DNA from 3 places in the Massilia sp. DJPM01 genome. Region 1 is predicted to be linked to each of the others. Evidence: predicted binding sites of a transcription regulator. Region 1 holds the regulator's gene; each other region holds the start of a gene.
What was found. Region 1 encodes LexA, which represses DNA repair genes until DNA is damaged. Its sites were predicted from a motif close to ACTGTATNNNNATACAGT; they were not measured.

Region 1 (7,198 bases):
TTCGATGGAATGGGGCGGGATGCGGAGAGCGTCTAGCTGCGGATCGGATGGTGCGTTCATGGCGCGAATTATACCTGCTTCGGGTCAACTGGCTGACATAATTGGGGAGATTCGGGCGTAAAAAAAGCCGGGAAAACCCGGCTTTTTTGTAGTTGCCTTGCAAGCATGATGCTTGCAAGGCAACAATATGACTTGATGTCGCTTAGGCAGCTTCGCCAACAACAGCGATGGTGATCTCGACAACGACGTCGGTGTGCAGGGCGACTGCAACAGCGTGCTCGCCAGTCGTTTTCAGCGGGCCGGTAGGCATGCGTACTTGCGCTTTTTCTACAGCGAAACCAGCTTTCGTCAGCGCTTCAGCGATGTCGAAGTTGGTGACCGAACCGAACAGACGGCCATCGACGCCCGCTTTTTGAGCGATCGAGATGGTCATGCCGCCCAGCTTGTCGCCTTGGGCCTGGGAAGCGGCCAGCTTGGCAGCTGCTGCTTTTTCCAGTTCGGCGCGCTTGACTTCAAATTCAGCGACGGCCGATGCGGTAGCACGGCGAGCCATGCGTTGCGGGATCAGGAAGTTACGTGCGTAACCGTCTTTGACTTTAACAACATCGCCCAGGTTGCCGACGTTAACAACTTTTTCCAACAGAATGATTTGCATAGAGTTTCTCCAGTTTATCCGCAGCGATTAAGCGTGGTGCAGATCGGTGTATGGCAGCAGCGCGAGGTAGCGGGCGCGCTTGATTGCGGTGTCAACCTGGCGCTGGTAGTGCGCCTTGGTACCGGTCAGGCGTGCTGGCATGATCTTGCCGTTTTCCTGGACGAAGTCTTTCAGGGTGTCTACGTCTTTGTAGTCGACCTGTTCAACGTTTGCTGCGGTGAAGCGGCAGAATTTCTTACGCTTGAACAGTGGGTTCTGTTGTTTGCGCTTTTCTTTAAGCTTGAGCTTGTTCTTGTCGAATTTTTTACCGAATGCCATTTGAGGCTCCTGTATCTAAAAATGTGCTGTCGCGTCAGGCGGCGGCACAGAAATCAATGATGTGAAACACCAGGCTTTTGCTGCTGCGGTTCTTCTTGGCCAAAAATCCCGTGAACTGATGCACGGCGCCCAATTCGGCCTGGCTGAATCGTCCCGAAATCTCGCCCGCGGCAAGCGCGGTGATGTCGAATTCGACCAACCTGGCTACCCCTGCTTCCATCTGCTGCGAACTGTGCATCAGAGTGGCGGTCACGATCGGCACGCCGGCCGGGGTATAGCGCAATACGTCGCGCTCGCAAATCAGGGCTACGAACTGGAGTTGATTCACCGGGGTGAGGTCAAGTCGCGTTCAGGGATCCCGGTCAACAATTACGCTGCTGCGGCTGGAGCTGGCGCTGGAGCGGCTGCAGGAGCAGGGGCTTCAGTGCGGTGGCTCTTGGCTGCGTCTTCACGTTGTACCGATTTCATCATCGGCGACGGCGCGGTTTCAGCCTTCTTCATCTTAACGGTGAGGTGACGCAGCACGGCATCATTGAATTTGAACGCGGTTTCGAGTTCCACGAGGGTCTCGTTGTCGCATTCGATGTTCAGGCAGATGTAGTGCGCTTTTGGCAGCTTCTGGATCGAGTAAGCCATCTGACGACGGCCCCAGTCTTCAACACGGTGAACCGAACCGCCGCGCGTGGTTACGCTGGCTTTGTAGCGTTCGATCATCGCCGGGACTTGCTCGCTTTGGTCCGGGTGGACGATAAAAACGATTTCATAATGACGCATGCATAACTCCTTAGGGACGTTTAAACAAATGCCCACCTCGGCGTCAAGACGAGTGTGGGAAGGGAAAGCCGGCAATTATAGCGTGTAATGCAGCAACAATCAAGGACGCAGTGCGGCACTTGTGCGATCGGGCACTGTTCACGGCACGAAGTCGTCGTCCAGCAGTTGGGCTGCGCTGTAGGGGAGTTCGGTTGGAAATGCCTTTGGGGGCAGGCGGGTTTCTCGCGCCGCAGCCAGTACGGCTTGCCGATAGCGGCGCCTGGCAAGTGCTGGAATGTCACGAACAAGACTGGGACTGTCTTGCAACAACTGTGCGATTTCGTCACGCTGGTGGGCAAGCGTATTTAGCCAGCTGCTTGACTTACGCTTGGGCTGATATTGGCACTCAAGCAGGTGAATCGCCACCACCTTCAGGCGGCTGCTTAGCTCCCTGCGATCACGGCCGGTCATGCCCTCAAGCTCCTCTACCAGATTGTCGATATCAAGCTGCCCGAACTGGCGCGCGCGCAACAAACTCACTTGCGGCTCAAGCCACAGCACAAAATCCTCCTCATAACTCACCCGTGGAACCTCACGCCGACCCATGACGCACCTCCTCCGCTGCTTGTTGGACAGCGCCCATCGCAAATAATTCGCCTGTTCGGCCAATTAACCCTTGCATTGCGCGAAATACTGTACAAAAATACAGTCTGTCCATATACACAGTCCCGCATACCGATGATCAAGCTCACACCACGGCAAGAACAAATCCTCAACCTGATCAAGGATGCGATCGAGAACACGGGCTTTCCTCCCACCCGTGCCGAGATCGCCAATGAACTGGGCTTCAAGTCGGCCAACGCGGCCGAAGAGCATCTGCAGGCGCTCGCGCGCAAGGGCGCCATCGAAATTTCGCCCGGCACCTCGCGCGGCATCCGCCTGATCGGCGCCAGCGTCGACGCCATTGCCATGCCGCCGCCGAACCTGCTGATATCGCTGCCGCTGGTTGGGCGCGTGGCTGCCGGTTCGCCCATCCTCGCGCAGGAGCATGTGGAAGCGACCTACAGCGTGGACCCGGCGATGTTCTCGGCGCGTCCCGATTTCCTGCTCAAGGTGCGTGGCTGGTCGATGCGCGACGCCGGCATCATGGATGGCGACCTGCTGGCCGTCAAAAAGGTCGACAGCGCCAAGAATGGCCAGATCGTGGTGGCCCGGATCGGTGACGATGTCACCGTCAAGCGCTACAAAAAGACCGGCTCGCTGATCGAACTGCTGCCGGAAAATCCGGACTTCAAGGTCATCCATGTCGATCCGGCGACCGACGAGTTCGCGCTCGAAGGCCTCGCGGTAGGATTGATGCGCAGCTGGAACTGAGCGTGCGGGCGCTGTTCCACTGCGCCCGTGCCGTCTAGTCGCCCTTGCGCGGCGCCGTCGTCGCCGCTTCGGTGACGATCCGGTTGTGTTCCTTGATATAGGCGTCGGTGGCACTGCGCCAGGCGCCGAAGTCGGCCAGCACCAGCTTGGCCGAGACCTTGGCGTTTTCGGCGATGCCGGCATACACGCCTTCCAGATGCACGCGCGACTGTTCGGCTTCGTCCTTGGTCAGCAGGTCGGCCACCTCCTTGGGAATGCGCTTGGTCAGCGGACTGGCCTCGTTGAGGTTGCGCACGAAGCCGTTGTAGCAATCCTGCCAGGCCGCGACCTTGGCCGACACGCTCTCGATTTCATCGTTCTGCTTCGACATGGCCGGAATGCGCGGCACCGGGCAGCGGAACTGGCCCGCGCTGAGCTCGGCGCCATCGTATTTGGATATCCAGTAATCAAGCTCGGCGCGCCGCGTTGCGCGCTTGTTGATCATCGCGAGCGAGCCGGCGGCGGTCTTGTTGCCCTTGGCCGCCGATTTCTTGAACCAGGCTTCGGCCTTGGCCAGGTCCACCGTCCCCGCCTCGCCGTAAAAATACATTTCGCCCATGTGCAACTGGGCTTCGGCATTGCCGGCGTTGGCCAGCTTGGTGTAGAGCTGCAGCGCTTGCGGATACGATTTTTTCGCGAACAAGGCGTTGGCGTCGGCCAGCTCGTCCGCTTGCGCCACGCCGCCCAGCATCAATGCCAGGCAAAACAGGGATTTCTTCATTGCACGTCTCACGATGGGATGTCCGGATGCGCATCATAACCGGATTGGTGCGGCTCGACAGGGACACCGCTTTGCCGTAAAGTATTATTTTTTGCAACACTTATCACTACTTATGAGCAAGCGAAACAAGAGTGCGGCGCGCGCCGGTAGCCGCCCCCCTCTTTCCTTCAAGCCCAGTTAGGACGCCCATTGCGACGTTTCGACTATGACCAGGGCGCGTCCGACAAATTCCGGGAAGTCGACCAGGACGGCTGCGATGTCCATGTCCGCTACGGCAAGGTGGGCGCGGCGGGACAACGGCAAACCAAGACCCATCCGGACCACGCCACGGCGGCGGCGATGGACAAGCTGATTCGCGAAAAAACCGGCAAGGGCTACGCTGAAAGCGGCGCGGCGCCCTGGCTGGCGGTCGAGCCGCTGGTCGACATCTCGCCCGAGGTGGCGGCGCTGGCGATGCCGTCGCGCCGGTTTCCCGGCGTAGCGCGCGACATCGACATCTGCGCCGAACGGGACAATTCAGGCTACTCTATCTACGACAATTACAGCGAGGGCGACATGCTATTGCGTGAGCAGGCCTCGACGTGCTGGCCATGATCGGCAGCGACACCGCCCTGATGCTCCTGCACGGGATCGCGCAAAAGGTCAAATTCCAGGCACTGCAGCACCACGCCTACGACAAAATCGGCGAGATCGCTGCGGCGCTCGAACTGAGCACCGAGGAACTGGAAGAGCGCCTGGTGCCCGACCTGGACCTGGACCCACAGGGCGAAATGCAGCTCGACTTCGGCTCGCGCCAGTTCCGCGCCGGCTTCGACGAGGCGCTCAAGCCTTGCCTGCGCGATGCGCAGGGCGCACGCCTGGACCAGCTGCCCAAGCCGAAAAAGACCGACGACGCCGAACTGGCGGCAGCCGCCGTGGAGCGCTACAAGCTGCTCAAGAAAGACGCGCGCACCATCGCCGCCCAGCGGGTGCTGCGCCTGGAACAGGCGATGTGCGGGCGGCGGCGCTGGACGGTGCAAGCCTTCCGTGACTTCCTGGCCGGCCACCCGCTGCTGCGCCACCTGGTGCTGGGACGGCGCCGTGGTCAGTACCGGGCGTCTGCTTGGCCTGGCCGAACGGGGCTGGCACCGCGACATCGGCAGCGGCGGCGAAGCGTTTGAATTTTCAAGGTGGCTCGGCCAGGGCAAGGTGGCGCACGTGCACATCGCACCGGGCCTGACGACAGGGCTGATCAACGCTGACAAGGCGCAGACGCTGGTCAGGCTGGTTCTCGAACACTACAGCGTCGACGCGGGCGCGCGCTTGTCCGCGCTGGACCCGGTCGTTGTCGGCGAATTTATCCGGGTGATGGAGCAGTTATGCGCATGAGCGGACCATTGACACACTATACAGGCAGGTAAATGATGCGGCGATTTGAATTTAATGATGGCGTTTCCAGCAAATTCTGGGAAATCGAACAGGCCGGCGACGCCCTGCATATCGGCTTCGGCAAGATCGGCACGGCCGGACAGCGCCAATCCAAGAACCACGCCGGCGCAGCCAGGGCGGCGGCGGCGATGGCTAAGCTGATCGGCGAAAAAACCGCCAAGGGCTACGCTGAAACCAGCGCAGCGACGGCCGCCGTGGCGACGGCCGCCGCGGCCACTCCCGCTGCGGTCAAGGCCGTGGCCCCGAGGGCTGCGCCGGTTACGCCGGCGGCGCCGGGTGACGCGCCGCCCTGGCTCGACGCCGATCCGCAGTTCGAGTTAACGCCCGCACTGGCCGCCCACGCCCTGCCCTCGCGCCGCCACCCCGGCCCGCCGCCGAGCACCGACGGCGACGCGCGCTGGGCGCTGTTCCTCGAGCGCGTGCGCGCCCATTGCGTACTGCGGGCGACCGGCTGCGACGCCAGTTTGAAGGAGGGCGTGATCGAGGCCATCACCCGCATCGCCAAGGGCAAGCGGCTTGGTTCACCAGCGTCCGATGTCATCCTGCTGGCCACGGAGATCATCAACGAAAAACAGCGGCCAGCGTCCGAAGGCTGCCCGTTCATCGATGTGCTGGTCGCCGACAAGGGGCTGGCGTACGCCTTCGATATCCTAATCATGCTGCAACGCGTCGGCATCGAGGAACAGAGCCGATGGAGCGCCGAGTCGTGGAACAAGGTCGAGACCAGGGAAGCCGGTCCCTTTGCGCTGTACGGCCTCACCCAACTGGGGTTGCGCGCCCACCTGGCGCACGCCCCGCAGGCGCTGTGGGAGCAAGCGGTACAGCGCGCGCGCGAGGCGGCCGGGGCGCTGCCCTCGCGTTCCCTGCCGCTGCTGGCCGCGCTGCTGCCGGACGCGCCGCAACTGGCTAACGAACTGGCTCTGATGCTGGCGCCCGAACCAGACTATGAAGGCGGCCGCTGGTGGTGCTGCAACTACAGCTGGCTGATCGCGTACGCCACATCGCCCGAGGCGCGCCAGGCGTTGCGCCTTTGGCCACCGCACCAGCGCCTGTCGCCGCGCGACTTCGACAGCTCCTTGATGAGCGTGGCCACCGCATTGCGCGACCGCGGCCCCGAAGCGCTCGAAGCGCTCGAAGGCGGCCGGGGCGCGGACGCCGCGCAACAGGCCCTGGCCTGCATCGGTACGCCGGAAGCGCTGCGCGCACTGGCATGGGGCTATGGAGAAAATTGGTTCACCCATATGTGCGCGGCCGGACAGCGATGGCCCGATGCTGCCATGGCGGCGCTGAGCGAATTGATTGGCAAGGACCACTGCGGACCGGGCGGCGCGCGTGCGGCCCTGGCCAGCGTCGTGGCAACCCACGCGCACCGCGTGCCCGCCCTCAAACCATGGATTTCGGCGCCGGCGTGGGAAGTGCTGTCGGTCGCCGCCGCCCAGTACCTCGGGGGCCGCGACTGTGCGGACCCGAGCGAACTGCCGCTGGTGCTGGCCGCGCCGCCGTGGCGCCAGCCGGCCATGCAAGAAGCGCAGCCGTTTGCGCTCGCAGCCTTGGCGCTCGATCCCGTCGTACGCTGGAGCGAGGCCGAACGCGAACGCGTCGCCGCCGACGGCTACCGCTACCAGGACTACCTCGTTCGCCGTCAATATCCGATGGCGGGCGCGGTGCGGGCGGTCGATGACATCGATACCGACGGCAGCCTGGCGCCCTGGGTCGACTGCCTCGATCCGAACGAATGCCTTCAGGAGCAGGCGCGCGCGATCGCGGACTTGCCGGCACCGATGAATGCGCGCGTATGGAACGCGCTGGCGCACATGGGCATGACGCGCCCGGGCTACGCCATCGCCCGGCTCGGCGTGGACGCCCTGCCGGCCTTGGTCGACATGTTCACGTCGGCGCCAACGAGGGAA
Region 2 (7,198 bases), on a different contig from region 1:
GGCATGGAAGACGCGCACGTGTTTGAAATCGAGCGGTATTTAACTGACCTGCGTGAATAAGCACGGCAAGCGAGCCGCGAAAAACATCTTATCGAGCGCCTCCTATCCAAACAAATCCAGCTGCCCCGTCGCGTTGCCGCATTGCTTGGCGGGCGCTGTCGGCACCACCAGCGGCCGCTTGAACCGTGAGGCATCGAGTTGCGCAAAGCGCCCGCTGGTCGCGCTCATGCCCAGCCGCTCGACTGCCTTGACGAAACGCTGGCGTATCAAATCCGCCCAAACGCCCTCCCCGTGCATGCGCTTGCTGAAGTCGCTGTCGTAGTCCTTGCCGCCACGCAGCTCGCGCACCCGGTTCATCACCCGCTGCGCCCGCTCGGGAAAGTGTGCCTGCAGCCATTCCTGGAACAGGGGATTGACTTCCCAGGGCAAGCGCAGCACCACGTAATGGGCGCTCACGGCACCGGCATCGCGCGCGGCTTCCAGCACCCGTTCGAGCTCGGGCTCGGTGATGAAGGGAATCACCGGCGCGACGCTGACCCGCACCGGGATGCCCGCTTCCGTCAGCCGCCTGATCGTGCGCAGACGCCGCGCCGGTGCCGCCGCGCGCGGTTCCAGCGTGCGCGAGATTTCCGGGTCGAGCGTGGTGATGGTAAGCGCCGCAATCGCCTGGTTCTTGGCCGCCATGGCCGCGATGAGGTCGACGTCGCGCTCGATCAGCGACGACTTGCTGATCAGCGCCACCGGATGCTCGCAATCGTGCAGCACCTCCAGCACGCGCCGGGTGATGCCCAGGCCACGCTCGCACGGCTGGTAGGCGTCGGTATTCACACCCAGCGCAATCGGCTCGGGCACGTAGGATGGCCTGGCCAGCTCGCGGCGCAGCAAATCGGGCGCGTTGACCTTGGCGAACAGGCGGCTCTCGAAGTCCAGCCCCGGCGACAGCCCCAGGTAACTGTGCGATGGCCGCGCAAAACAATAAATGCAGCCGTGCTCGCACCCGCGATAGGGATTGAGCGACACATTGAAGGGAATGTCGGGCGAGGTATTGCGGCTCAGGATGGTTTTGGCGAATTCGTCCGTAACCTGGGTACGGAAGGGCGCCGGCGCCTCGTCTTCGTCGTCTTCATGCACCCAGCCGTCGTCGAACCGCTCACGCGCGTTGACTTCGTAGCGGCCTTGCAGATTGGTCACCGCTCCCCGCCCCTTCTGCGCAGCCAGCGGACGCGGCGGGAGCATGACGTTTTCTTCAACATCCTTGTCGCGATCAGTCACCGCAGCACCTATTTAACTGTATAAACATACAGTATTCTACGTTGGTGCCGCCGCCAGTTCAAGCAGCGTTCAAAGCCGGCCTTGATGCAGCACAAACGCATCGATCAAATCATCGAAAGCGCGGCTCAGCGGGAGGAACTTGTCATGATCGCCTTCGATCTCGCCCAAGGCATGGCAAGTTGCCTCCAGGGTCGATAGCTGGTCCGGCGCATGCGCCTTGCGAATGCGGTAGCGCGACGGCGGCATGCCGTTCAGCGGCAGGCGCGGCAGCGCATGCAGCAAAGGGTTGAGATAAAGCATCTTGCGGCTCTTGCGCCAGGTGCCGTCCAGCACCACCAGCAACAGTTTCCCGGGCGCGTGCAACAGTTCCGGCGGCAGTGGCGGCGGTGCCGGCATGCCCAGCGACCTGTCGTCCGGCGTGTCCGGATACAGCAGCACGGCGCGCCGGCCATCGAGCGCCAGCAGCTCGCCGAGCTGCGCCGGATCGAACACTTCGCCCGCAACCAGCGTGCTGCCCGCCACGCTCAGGTGCAGCAGGCGCGCGCTGCCCTTGGCGTTGCTCACTTCCATGGGATGCTGCAGGATCAGCAGCCGCACCGCACTTGCCACCGGACTGATCCATCGGCAAATGCAGGCCACGGCCGGCCGCGCACAGTGCGCACAGATGCTGCGCCGCGCCGGACTGGCCTGCCCCTGCTGGCCCGGCCCGGTCATCGGACTCCCACCCGGCGCGGCAGCGCGTCAAAAAACAGCCGGACAATGGCAAAACCGGGCGGCAAGCCGCTTGCGGGGGTGAAATTGTTCATGATGGCGAAAGGCGCAAGGCGCAAGGATGACGGCCTGCGCATGTTAACACCGGCAAGCCGGTAGCGCGAGGGCACTTTTTCCAACTAGAAATATTCCCAGCATCCTGCTTCCGGCAACGCGAGCATCGAAGCAACAAAGCGTGCAATCGGCAACTATTTTTCTCACAACAGGCGTCGAGTTGATATTCCGGTATTGCCCAACGACATCACCCTACATAGAATCAAATCATTCCTTTAGGCAATCCAATCCATCGGAGCCCACCATCGCTACCCTGATTCCCCGCGCCCTGCGCCTGTTCCTGACCGCCCTCGTGACCGGCTTCACCTTGTTGCCGTCGGTGGCGATCGAGCAGGAATTGCCGCTCGACTACCGGCTCAACGAGCAGGTGATCGCCGTTCCCGCCGGACCGTCCAGCCGGTCGGAATTGCAGACGACCGTGTTCCGCCCCAACGGCGCCGGCCCGTTTCCCTTGCTGATCATCAACCACGGCAAGGAATCGGGCGAGCCGCGCAAGCAGACGCGCGAGCGCTTCATCTACATGGCGACCGCCTTCGTCAAGCGCGGCTATGCGGTACTGGTGCCGATGCGGCGCGGCTTCGCGGGCTCCACCGGCAACTACGCCGACCATGGCTGCAACATGACCGCCAACGGCTATGCCCAGGCCAGCGATGTGCAGGACACCATCGACTTCGCGCGCCGCCAGGGCTGGGTCGACCCCGAGCGCATCGTGGTCGCCGGCCAATCCTACGGCGGACTGGCCACCATCGCCCTGGGCACGCGCGAGGTGCCCGGCGTGCGCGGCCTGATCAATTTTGCCGGCGGCCTGCGCGACGACGCCGACCGCTGCGACTGGCGCGCGCAACTGGTGCACGCCTTCGCCACCTACGGTGCCAGCAACAAGATTCCCAGCCTGTGGATGTATGGCGTGAACGATTCGCTGTTCGGGCCGGACCTGGTGGCGCGCATGCACGCGGCCTTCGAGCGGGCTGGCGGCAAGGCGCGCCTGGTCGAATTCGGCGCCTTCAAGCGCGACGCCCACGGCATGGCCGCCAGCCGCGACGGCGCCGGCATCTGGTGGCGCGAGACCGAACGCTTCCTCCAGCAAATCGGCATGCCGACCAGCGAAGTGGTCGCGGTGGCCGATGCGCCGAGCGTGCCGAAAACCGATTTTGCCCGCGTCGACGATATCGCCGCCGTGCCCTACCTGAGCGAAAATGGACGCGCCGCCTATCGCGAGTATCTGCACAAGATGACCCCGCGCGCCTTTGCCGTCTCGCCCAGCGGCGCCTGGTGCTGGGCCGAGGAAGGGGAAGATCCGCACACGCGCGCACTGGCTGCCTGCGCGCGCACCAGCGGCCAGCCGTGCCAGTTGTACTCGGTCGACGACTACGTGGTGTGGCAAGGAAAGCTGGCCTCCAGCGGCGCCAATGCCGGCAGCGGCGGGGCCGGCGCGGCCAGTCTCTGACGCGGCCGTGGCGCAACACAGCCCGCATGCGACAAGCGCGTGCGCGCGCCAAATGCATATACAATGTGAGCGACGTTTTTTCTCTTTGGAGAGACTTTCATGCCGCCACGTATCATCCGCGCAGTCCTCGCCCCCGCCCTCTTCCTGTCCTGCGCCTTTCAAGCGGCCTCAGCCGCAAACAACTATCCGATCGTCCTGGTGCACGGCTTCCTCGGCTTCGGCCCGGAGCAGTACACCAACACCGGATTCAAATACTGGGGCGGATTCGACGACATCGTCGGTCACATGCGCGCGCACCAGGGCCAGCATCAGGTATGGGCCGCGTCGGTCGGGGCGATCAGCTCGAACTGGGACCGCGCGGCCGAACTGTATTACCAGATCAAGGGCGGCTGCGTCGACTACGGCAGCAGCCACACGGCCAGCTTCGCGACCTATGGCGCGCTGCGCCAGCCCGCAGGCAAATGCTGGGCCGCCGATCCGGCCAACAATCCGCAAGGCTATCCGGCCGCGATGTACCCGGCCTGGGATGCGCGCCATCCGATCCACCTGATCGGCCACAGCCAGGGCGGCCAGACCATCCGCGCCCTGATCGAACTGCTCGAACACGGCTCGCCCCACGGCGACGAAGGCGGCGGCGAGCTGTACAAGGGTGGCAAGACCGGCTGGGTCGTCAGCGCCACCACCATTTCCTCGCCCAACGATGGCACCAGCCTGCGCGACGCCATGGGCGACTCGGGATCGGCGCTCACGCAACTGGCGGGCGGCATCGCGGCCATGGCCAGCATCGGCAACGTGGCGCAGCCGGTGCACGACTTCGGACTCGAACAGTTCGGCCTGCGCAGCAGCGCGGTCGAGCCGTCGGCGGCTTATCAGCAGCGCGTGATGGCCGCGCCGTTTTCGAACCCGGGCAACTTCGACTCGGCCCAGGCCGAAATGACGCCCGACGGCGCGCGCACCTTCAATGCATGGGCCAAGACCTCGCCCTCGGTGTATTACTTCTCGATGAGCAACCAGGCGACCGAGGCCGGCAGCGCCTGCTGCAACAACACCGATCGCCTGCTGTACCCGCTCCAAAACCCGTCCTTCCAGTATCCGCGCGCCGACATGGCGTCGCTGACCCGGCCGTATGCGGGCGAGTGGGTGATCCCGTCGGCCGGCCGGCGCGGCATGGGCTCGTACTCGCTGGCCATCTCCGGCCGGGTCCCGGTCGACCGCACCTGGTTCGCCAACGATGGCGTGGTCAACACGGTCAGCATGCGTGCCCCAGCCGGGCATCCGGTGCGCGACTACGATGGCACGCCAGTGCGCGGCAGCTGGAACTTCCTGCAAAATTACAAGGGCTACGACCACTTCGACATGATCGGCTGGCCCAGGTCGGGGCCGCGCGTGTATCCGGTCTACGATGCGGTCGCGGCCATCTTGTACGGACTATGAGGGGCTGAGCGTGCGCGACCAGGCTTGCAGCTGGGCCACGGTCGCGGTCACGCCGCCGCACACGATCACCAGCACGTTCTTGAATGCGCTCAATTCCGGGCGGCCGGCGTAGGCCACCGCCAGCGAGGCGCCGCAGGCCGGCTCCACCACCACCCGGTGGTCGTCCATGAAGCGGATGCAGGCCGCCACCGCCGCCTGGTCGGTGACCACCATGCTGCTCATCGGGTGCACCCGGGTCCAGTCGAACGCCGCCTGCGACACCTGGCGCGAGCCGAGCGTGGTGGCGATGCTGGCGATGCGTGGAAGCTCGATGCGCTCGTCGGCCTCGATCGACTGCGCCAGCGAATCGGTGCCATCGGTTTCGACGGCGAATAGCGGCACCTTGTCCCAGCCATTGCGGCGCAGCCCTTCGATCACGCCGCACATCAGCCCACCCCCGCCGACCGACAGCACCACCGCGTCGGGAATCACGCCGGCATGCGCCACTTCATCGATCATGGTCGCGTGCCCGGTCCACAGCAGGGGATCGTCGTAGGCGTGGATGAAGGCATCGTGCTCACCCACCATCGACAGCGCCAGCGCGTTGGCTTCGTGAAACGACGCGCCGTGGACGATCACCTCGGCCTGCTCGCGCCGCATCAGCTCGCGGGCGCGCTCGCTGGTCGTTTCCGGCGCCACCACCACCACCGGCAAGCCCAGCTGGCGTCCCGCATACGCGGCGGCCAGCCCCGCATTGCCGCCGGATGAAGAGATGAAGCGTTTCGCCCCGCGCCGCGCGTACTCTTCGCAGGCGTAGCCGATGCCGCGCAACTTGAACGAGCCGGTCGGCTGCAAGGCTTCCATCTTGAGCCAGACCGTCTGGTCCGGCTTGTTGCCCATGGCCGAAGACGCGAGCAGTGGAGTGTCGATATGTAATGTCATCGTAAGATCATGATCCCGTAAAGTTGAACACCGAAGTCAAAGTTCCTCTAGCCGCGCGCGCAACGCCGCGTGGTCGCCGCACGCGGCGCGCGCGGCCTCATCCATCCTGGACAGCTTGCGGTACACCATGCCGAGGCGCTGCTTGTCCGACAGCTGCTGCGCATTGCGCTCGAAGAAATCCCAGTACAGCGCATTGAACGGACAAGCCGTCTCCCCCAGGCGCGCCTTTTTATCGTAGTGGCAGCCATTGCAGTAGTCGTTCATGCGGTCGATGCAGGCCGCGCTCGATACATACGGCTTGGTCGCCAGCAAGCCGCCGTCGGCGAACTGGCTCATGCCGATCGTGTTCGGCATTTCCACCCACGCGAAGGCGTCGACATGCACGCCAAGATACCACTGATGCACCTGGTAGGGTTCGAGTCCCGCCAGCAGGGAAAAGTTCCCGATGATCATCAGGCGCTGGATATGGTGGGCGTGCGCATCGTCGAGCGACTGGCCGATGGCGTGCCGCAGGCAGCGCATCCTGGTCTTGCCATCCCAGAACCAGGAGGGCAGCGGCGGATGGTGGCCGAGCACATTGTGCGCGCCGTAGCCGGGCATATTGCCCCAGTACACGCCGCGCACGTATTCGCGCCAGCCGAGGATCTGGCGGATGAAGCCTTCCACCGCGTGCAGCGGCGCGTGGCCGGCGCGCCAGGCGTCCTCGGCCCCGGCGATCACGTCGCGCGGGTGCAGCATCTTGGTATTGAGGGCGAACGAGAGCATCGAATGGAACCGGCGCGCAGCCGTCGTGTGCATCGCATCCTGGTAGTGGCCGAAGTGCGGCAAGCCGTGCTGGATAAAGGCGTCGAGGTGGGTGAGCGCTTCGGCGCGGTCCAGCGGCCAGACGATGCGTGCGGCGTCGGGCCGGCCGAAGCTGTCCACCCCGGCCGCCTGGATGCTGGCGCACTTCCATCAGCATGTATACGACCTCGGCGCGCACATCGGAAAACCAGCCGTGCGGCGCATTGAGCTGGTCGCCAAGAATCAGGCGCAGCGTCGTCGTCGATAGCGGCATAGGAGGCGCACAAGTCCAATCGGAGGCCGCCAGTTTATCACGTGGCGCCGGCGCAGGGCCGGCACAGCTAACGTGCGTGGCACGACATAATGTATGCAGTAAAATTATACTTTTGAAATGTGGCGCCACGTCCCGTGCCCAGGAACACTTCCATGAGCCAGGCCAATCCCGAACCTTCCCCGCTGGACTTGTCGAGCTGTGACAAGGAACCGATCCGCACCCCCGGCAGCATCCAGCCGCAC
Region 3 (7,198 bases), on a different contig from region 1:
AATAAAACTTTTGCCTTGGGTAATGTTCCACGGGTCAACATTCGTGCATATATGCTAAGATAGCCGTTTTTAAAACCTGACATGCTGCCCAAACCCCGCGCGCGACAGGTGCATGTTGACTTTTTCGTCGTGGCCGCATTGCGTTGTGCGCCACCTCCAACCATCGACCATTTGGCGGCAGTTTTCGACACAATGCAGCATTCGGACAATGATCTTCGCAAGCGGCCAGGGCGTGCCCTGCCCCCACGGTTTCCCGCACCAGCCGGACAAGTGCGCGTTGCGGATGCGGACGATGGATTCCGTTTAAGGCTCCAATGAACGACAATCCTGCCAGCGCGCTGTCGCGGGCCGCTTCCGCCGCCGAGCCGAGCGCCACTTTCGGCGCGGCCGATCTCCCTGCGCAGCCGCGCATCCTGCTGATCGACGACGAGCCACGCCTGCTGTCGGCCCTGCACGAACTGCTGCGCGACCGCGGCTTCGAACTGGTGACCGCCAAAAGCGGCGCCGAGGCGCTGGCGCAGTTGAGCGCGCGCCGCTTCGACCTGGTCCTGCTCGACCTGCGCCTGCCGGACATGAGCGGCCATGAGATCATGGACTTCATCAATGAGCGCGAGATCGACGCCGACGTGATCGTGATGAGCGGCGACGTCGGCATCGAGGCGGCCATCGGCGCGCTCAAGCGCGGCGCCTACGATTACCTGCGCAAGCCGTACAGCCGCGAAGAGATGCTCAAGACGGTCGGCAACGCGCTGCAGCAGCGCAGCCTGGCCATGGCCAACGAGCGCATCGCCTCGCAGCTGGAAAACTCGGAGAAGCTGTACCGCTACCTGGTCGACAGCTCGCCCGACATCATCTACACCCTCAATCACGAGGGCCGCTTCACTTTCATCAACGACCGCGCCTTCCAGCTGCTCGGTTTCGCGCGCGAAGACCTGATCGGCCAGCACTACACCATCCTGGTGCACGATGAAGACCTGGAGCGCGCGCGCTACGCCTTCAACGAGCGCCGGGTCGACGAGCGCGCCTCGCGCAATGTGGAACTGCGCCTCAAGTGCCACGCGCGCGCGGGCCAGAACCGGGCGTTCAACACGACCCTGATGACGATCTCGCTCAATTCGATGGGCATGCATGTGCCGGACCACGACGTCAAGAAGCTCGAGTTCTACGGCACCTACGGCGTGGCGCGCGATATCACCGACCGCAAGCGCGCCGAGGAAGTCATTTCCTACCAGGCCTACCACGATATCCTGACCGACCTGCCGAACCGCATCCTGTTCAAGGACCGCCTGGGGCTGGCCATCATCCAGGCCAAGCGCAAGCTCACCGAGCTGGCCGTGATGTTCATCGACCTCGATCGCTTCAAGCTGGTGAACGACACGCTCGGCCACGTCAAGGGCGACGAGCTGCTGCAGCAGGTCGCGCTGCGCCTGAAGCTATGCCTGCGCGATGGCGACACCCTGGCGCGCCAGGGCGGCGACGAATTTACCATCGTGCTGCCGGAACTGGCCGGGCGCGGCGAAGCGAAGGCGATCGCCGAGAAGTTCCTCACCTGCCTGCACCTGCCGTTCGACCTCGATGGGCACCAGGTGCACGTCTCGGCCAGCATCGGCATCGCGATCTATCCGGGCGACGGCGAGTCGATCGACGAATTGCTGCGCCACGCCGACATCGCCATGTACCAGGTCAAGGCGCTGGGCAAGAACGGCCACAGTTTTTATCACAACTCGATGCTCGACGTGTCGCACCAGAAGATCGCGCTGGAACAGAGCCTGCGCAAGGCGCTCGAGCAGAACGAGCTGGAAATGTACTACCAGCCGCAGATCGACGTGATCACCGGCCGCATCATCGGCGCCGAAGGGCTGATGCGCTGGAACCATCCGCAGCGCGGCGTGCTGAGCGCGAACGAGTTTTTGCCGTTCGCCGAAGACAATGGCCTGATGCTGCCGATTTCCGACTGGATGCTGGACGCCTTGTGCCGCGATATGCTGGTGTGGAACGAGAACGGCGGCGAGGCGATCCGCCTGTCCCTGAATCTGTCGCCGCAATACCTGGACCGCGGCGACTTTTTCGAGAAGATGCGCGGCGCGCTGCAGCGCTACGGGATTTCGCCGGCCCAGATCGAAGTCGAGATCACCGAGAATATCTGCATCCGCAATCCGCAGTATGCGATCGAGCAGTTGAACAAACTGTGCCAGCTGGGCGTGTCGGTGGCGATCGACGACTTCGGCACCGGCTACTCGTCGCTGTCCTACCTGCACCGCTTCCCGATCCACACCATCAAGATCGACCAGTCGTTTGTGAAGGAAATCCACGACGAGCAGGGGCATTATCCGGTCATCCTGGCGATCATTTCGATCGCGCGCGGCTTGGGTTTGCACCTGATCGCCGAAGGCGTGGAAACCGAGGTGCAGGCGCGCTACCTCAAATCGAACGGCTGCCTGACCATGCAGGGCTACCTGTTCCATCATCCGATTTCACTGGCCAGCTTCCTGGAAGTGCTGCGCGAGCAGGAAGTGCAACTGGCCGCTTGCCAGGCCATGCCGCAGGCCAAGCGGGCCTGAGGGCAGCGGCGCCGCAAGAGGCCTGACAAGACTGCACATCCTGGCGCACAGCGCCTGCGCCCATCCATGGGAATGGTGTAAGATACTGTATATATATACAGTTGAGCGCCTGGCCCATGGAACTGACCGACAAGCTGGAAATCCTCGCGGATGCGGCAAAATACGACGCGTCCTGCGCCAGTAGCGGCGCGCCCAGGCGCAGCTCCGAGGGCAAGGAGGGCATCGGCGCCACCAATGGCATGGGAATCTGCCACAGCTACACGCCGGACGGGCGCTGCGTCTCCCTGCTCAAGATCCTGCTGACCAATTTCTGCGTCTACGATTGCCAGTATTGCGTCAACCGGCGCACCTCCAACGTGCCGCGCGCGCGTTTTTCGGTCGATGAAGTGGTCAAGCTGACGCTCGATTTTTACTTGCGCAACTATATCGATGGCCTGTTCCTCAGTTCCGGCATCATCCAGTCGGCCGACTACACCATGGAACAACTGGTGGCCATCGCGCGGCAGTTGCGTGAAGTCCACAATTTTCGCGGCTATATCCACCTCAAGACCATTCCGGATGCCGATGCCGCCCTGATCGCCGCCGCCGGCAAGTATGCCGACCGGCTCAGCGTCAACATCGAACTGCCGACCGAGGGCAGCATCGCGCGCCTGGCACCCGAAAAAAGCGTGCACACCATCAAGCTGGCGATGGGGGCCATCCGCCGCAAGCTCGACGAAAAGGCCGGGGAAGCGCGCGCACCCAAGTTCGCGCCGGCCGGGCAGAGTACGCAGATGATCGTCGGGGCCGATGCCAGTGACGACCACACCATCCTGGGCACCGCCGAAACCCTGTACGGCAGCTACAAGCTCAAGCGCGTCTACTATTCGGCCTTCAGCCCGATTCCGCACAGCCCCGACAGCGTGCCGCTGGCGCCGCCGCCCATGCAGCGCGAGCACCGCCTGTACCAGGCCGATTTCCTCATGCGCGGCTACGGCTTCAATGCGGCCGAACTGCTGCCGGCGGCCGGCAACCTGGCGCTCGACATCGATCCCAAGCTGGCCTGGGCGCTGGCGCACCGCGAGCATTTCCCGATGGACTTGAACATGGCCGAGGAAGCGATGATCGCGCGCGTGCCCGGCATCGGCCTGCGCAACGCCAAACGGCTGGTGGAACTGCGCCGCCTGCGCCGCATCCGCTACGCCGACCTGACCCGCCTGCGCTGCAGCATGAAAAAAATCGCGCCCTTCATCGTCACGGCCGACTACCGACCTGCATCGGACACTACCGCGTCCGAGGTGCTGCGCCGCTCGATGGCCGAGCATTCACCCCGGCAGCTGGATTTATGGGCGCAATTGCAGGCGGCGTAAGCGCGGCCGCTTGCGCCGCGGCCGGGCGTCCGGTACTGGTCCATTCCTTCGACCAGTGGCGCCATGCCGCGCGCGACTTGCTGGCGCACAAAGTGCCGCCCCACGCGGTGCAATGGATTTCGCACAAGGATGACGGCGATTTGTTTTCGCAGGGCGCGCAACCGCCGGCGCCGGATGCGGTCGAACCTCATAGCACGTCCACCATGCGCATCTCGCGCCAGCTGATGGACATGCTGCAAAGCGCCGCCTGTTGCCGCGTGCCGAACCGCTGGGCGTTTTTGTACCTGGTGCTGTGGCGCTGGCAGCAAGGCGAAAAAGACGTGCTCTCGGCGGCCGACGACGATGGCGCCCGCCTGCACGCCATGGTCAAGGCGGTGCAGCGCGAGCAGCACGACATGCACGCTTACATCCGTTTTCGCGAGCGCCGCGAAGACGCCGGTCCGCCCCGTTTCGTGGCCTGGTTCGAGCCGGCCCACGATGTGCTGCCGCAGGTGGCGCGCCACTTCGCCAGCCGCATGGGACGTGTCACGTGGATGATCGCCACGCCCGAGGCCAGCGTGCTGTGGGATGGCGCCACCCTGCACAGCACCGGCCCGCTGATGCGCGGCCCGGAAGACATCGACGATGCCGGCGAAGCGTTGTGGCTGACCTATTACCGCAGCATCTTCAACCCGGCCCGCCTCAATGCCGACCTGATGCACGGCCACATCCCCACGCGCTTCTGGAAAAACCTGCCGGAGGGCGCGCTGGTGCCGGGGATGGTGTCGCAGGCGGCCGCCGGCGCGCGCAAGGTGGGCCAGACCCACAGCGTGGGGCAGCGCGGCGGTACGGTCATTCCCATTTCCGCCGACAAGGCGCAGCCGCAGCGCGAGGCGCCCAGCACGCTCGACCAGTGCCGCCGCTGCGAACTGTGGCAGAACGCGACCCAGGCGGTCGGCGGCATCGGTCCGCTTGAAGCGCGCATCATGCTGGTGGGCGAGCAGCCGGGCGACCAGGAAGACCTGGCCGGCCTGCCGTTCGTCGGCCCGGCCGGGCAACTGCTCGACCGCGCCATGGCCAAGGCCGAGCTGGACCGGCGTACGATCTATCTCACCAATGCCGTGAAGCACTTCAAATGGGAGCCGCGCGGCAAGCGCCGCATGCATAAAACGCCGGCCCAGCGCGAGGTGGACGCGTGCAGCTACTGGCTGGGCAGCGAGCTCGAACAGGTCCGGCCGGAAGTGGTCGTCGCCCTGGGCAGTACCGCGCTCAAGGCGGTGACGGGCAATCCGCACGCGACGCTCAAGGAGGTGCTGGGCAAACCCTTCATGCACGCGGGGCGCTGGGTGGTGGTGGTGTATCACCCGTCCTACATCCTGCGCGTGCCCGGGGAGGACATGAAGGCGCAAGCGTTTGGCGTGATGGTCGACGGCTTTCGCCAGGCGCGCGAACTGGCGCTGCCTGGGGCGGCGCCGTAAGGGCGGGCCGCGACAAGGGCGGGAAGCTCATGCGATCAGCCGGGCACCGCCGTCCGGCGTGCCGATGCAGCGCGCCAGCGCATGGCTTGCTGCGTAGCACAGGGTGACTGCGCATCCCAGCAACACATAGCACAGCAGCCCCGGCTGCTGCATCAACTGATGGCCGAACAGGTCGGCACCGATGGCGGTGAGCATCATCATCAGGGGAAAATGAAACAGGAAGGCCATGCTGGCGCCGGCGGCCAGATGGCGGTTGATCCTGGCAAGCAAGGAGGGCGCCGCCGCGTCGCCAGCCGGGAGCTTCGGACTACGGTGGAGTATGGTGGCGAGCACGGCAAATCCCATTCCCACAAGCACGTACTTCCACTGCATCAGCATGTGCCCCCATGGCGCCGGCAGCAGGTCGGTGCGGGCCCCGGTCAGGCGCGAAAACAGGATGGCCGTGGCCAGCAGGGCCCAGGCCGCCAGCGGATGAAGCGGGGGCCGCGGCCACGGGCCGCGCAGGCCGACCGCCACGCCCAGCAGCCAGATGGTCAGCCAGGGCCAGAAGTCCGGCGGCATCCCTATCGCCAGGGCGAGCACGAGCGCAGCGCCGATCGCCATGCTGCATGGCTTGCCGCTGCGCCATGCGCGCCGCGTCAGCACCAGGAGGCAGCATGACCACCACAAGTAGGCGTACAGATACAGCATGCTGTTGCTGCCGAAGGTAGGCACCAGCGCGGGTTGCAGCATGAACAGGTTGCCGAAAAAGGCGGTCCAGCTCAGGGTCACTGTGCTAAAGGCAGGAAAGTCCGAATACAGGCCCGAGCCATTGAGGAAATGCGCACCGGCCAGGTCGAGCAGGCCGCCCAGGACCAGCACCGGCAGCAAAGCCAGGTGTGAGTGCCACCAGCGGCGCAGCAAGGCAAGCTCGCCCTGCGCTGGCGCCATGCGTCGCAGGAGCAGGCCGGCGAAAATGCCGTTCAGGACGAAAAACACGGCAAAGGATTCATGCCCCAGTCCGGTGAAGAAATAAAACACTTGATCGAGGTGGGATTTTTCGTGCAAGGCGTCGTAGTCGACAAACATGAGGAAGCGAAAGTGGTACAGAAGCGTTATCACGGCGCTGATCCACAGCGACGTGTCCAAGAATGTTTCAAAGCGTCTATTCATGGCACCTTCCTTCATCGGTTCCGGGCGATAGCCAGCGCCCCATTGTCCATGCACGCGTACATCGGTAGTTTGTGGCCGGACAAAACCGCAGGCCTGCGCCGTATCGTTGCGGTGGCGGTTCGCGGCCGCCACAACCCGGCGGGCGGGGGGCATGGCGGCGCGCGCGCGGGGGCTGCGGGGAGCGAAGATGGCGAATGGATCGAAAACCCTTGGGCGGGGGGGCGGCCGGGCGCTATAATGCGTGCGACCGTTCAGGTCGTCCAAGAGTCCGAATCGGACCAGAAATGCGGCTGTAGCTCAATGGATAGAGTATTGGCCTCCGAAGCCAAGGGTTGTGGGTTCGATCCCCGCCAGCCGCACCAAAAATCTGTTTAATTTCAATTGGTTAGCGATTTATCAATCGTGCGGCCACTCGTTCCTCGATGAAAAAATTTTCCTATGTAGGGGTAATGTAGGATTTTTTGGTCAACAGTTCTCCATTGAGCAGCACTTGCGCCGCGTCTCCGGACGGGGTGACGGCAGGCGGGAGACGGGTCACATCACGCTTGGCAGGACGACTTCTACCTATTGCAGTTCAGTGACGCATTGACGTAGTGCCTGTCGTTTGTGTTCAGGTAGTTCTGAGTAAGCCAAGATGATTTCGGCGAGGCGGTCGTCGCCACAGTAGAAATAGGCCGTA

Region 2: PO883_RS20430 (PA0069 family radical SAM protein) is a predicted target of LexA. The motif match lies at 1,288-1,305, and genes of this name have one in related genera.
Region 3: PO883_RS27715 (putative DNA modification/repair radical SAM protein) is a predicted target of LexA. The motif match lies at 2,646-2,663, and genes of this name have one in related genera.

The regions. Positions count from the first base shown of each region.
Region 1 is NZ_JAQOZV010000019.1:71,139-78,336, reverse strand. Features, by position in the region: gene PO883_RS14375 (replicative DNA helicase) at 1-60, opposite strand, end outside; gene rplI (50S ribosomal protein L9) at 203-655, opposite strand; gene rpsR (30S ribosomal protein S18) at 683-973, opposite strand; gene priB (primosomal replication protein N) at 1,008-1,301, opposite strand; gene rpsF (30S ribosomal protein S6) at 1,343-1,747, opposite strand; gene PO883_RS14350 (DUF29 domain-containing protein) at 1,886-2,332, opposite strand; gene lexA (transcriptional repressor LexA) at 2,465-3,100, shown strand; gene PO883_RS14340 (tetratricopeptide repeat protein) at 3,135-3,860, opposite strand; gene PO883_RS14335 (WGR domain-containing protein) at 4,050-4,454, shown strand; gene PO883_RS14330 (DUF4132 domain-containing protein) at 4,451-5,020, shown strand; gene PO883_RS14325 (hypothetical protein) at 4,941-5,228, shown strand; gene PO883_RS14320 (DUF4132 domain-containing protein) at 5,261-7,198, shown strand, end outside.
Region 2 is NZ_JAQOZV010000033.1:18,301-25,498, forward strand. Features, by position in the region: gene PO883_RS20425 (gamma-glutamylcyclotransferase) at 1-60, shown strand, start outside; gene PO883_RS20430 (PA0069 family radical SAM protein) at 103-1,236, opposite strand; gene PO883_RS20435 (tRNA-uridine aminocarboxypropyltransferase) at 1,342-1,986, opposite strand; gene PO883_RS20440 (CocE/NonD family hydrolase) at 2,390-3,544, shown strand; gene PO883_RS20445 (triacylglycerol lipase) at 3,644-4,978, shown strand; gene PO883_RS20450 (pyridoxal-phosphate dependent enzyme) at 4,973-5,899, opposite strand; partial or broken gene PO883_RS20455 (cryptochrome/photolyase family protein) at 5,936-6,841, opposite strand; gene PO883_RS20460 (ATP-binding protein) at 7,109-7,198, shown strand, end outside.
Region 3 is NZ_JAQOZV010000058.1:5,580-12,777, reverse strand. Features, by position in the region: gene PO883_RS27725 (multidrug effflux MFS transporter) at 1-5, shown strand, start outside; gene PO883_RS27720 (bifunctional diguanylate cyclase/phosphodiesterase) at 315-2,561, shown strand; gene PO883_RS27715 (putative DNA modification/repair radical SAM protein) at 2,678-3,910, shown strand; gene PO883_RS27710 (UdgX family uracil-DNA binding protein) at 3,886-5,367, shown strand; gene PO883_RS27705 (hypothetical protein) at 5,395-6,519, opposite strand; tRNA gene PO883_RS27700 (tRNA-Arg) at 6,806-6,881, shown strand; gene PO883_RS27695 (helix-turn-helix domain-containing protein) at 7,084-7,198, opposite strand, start outside.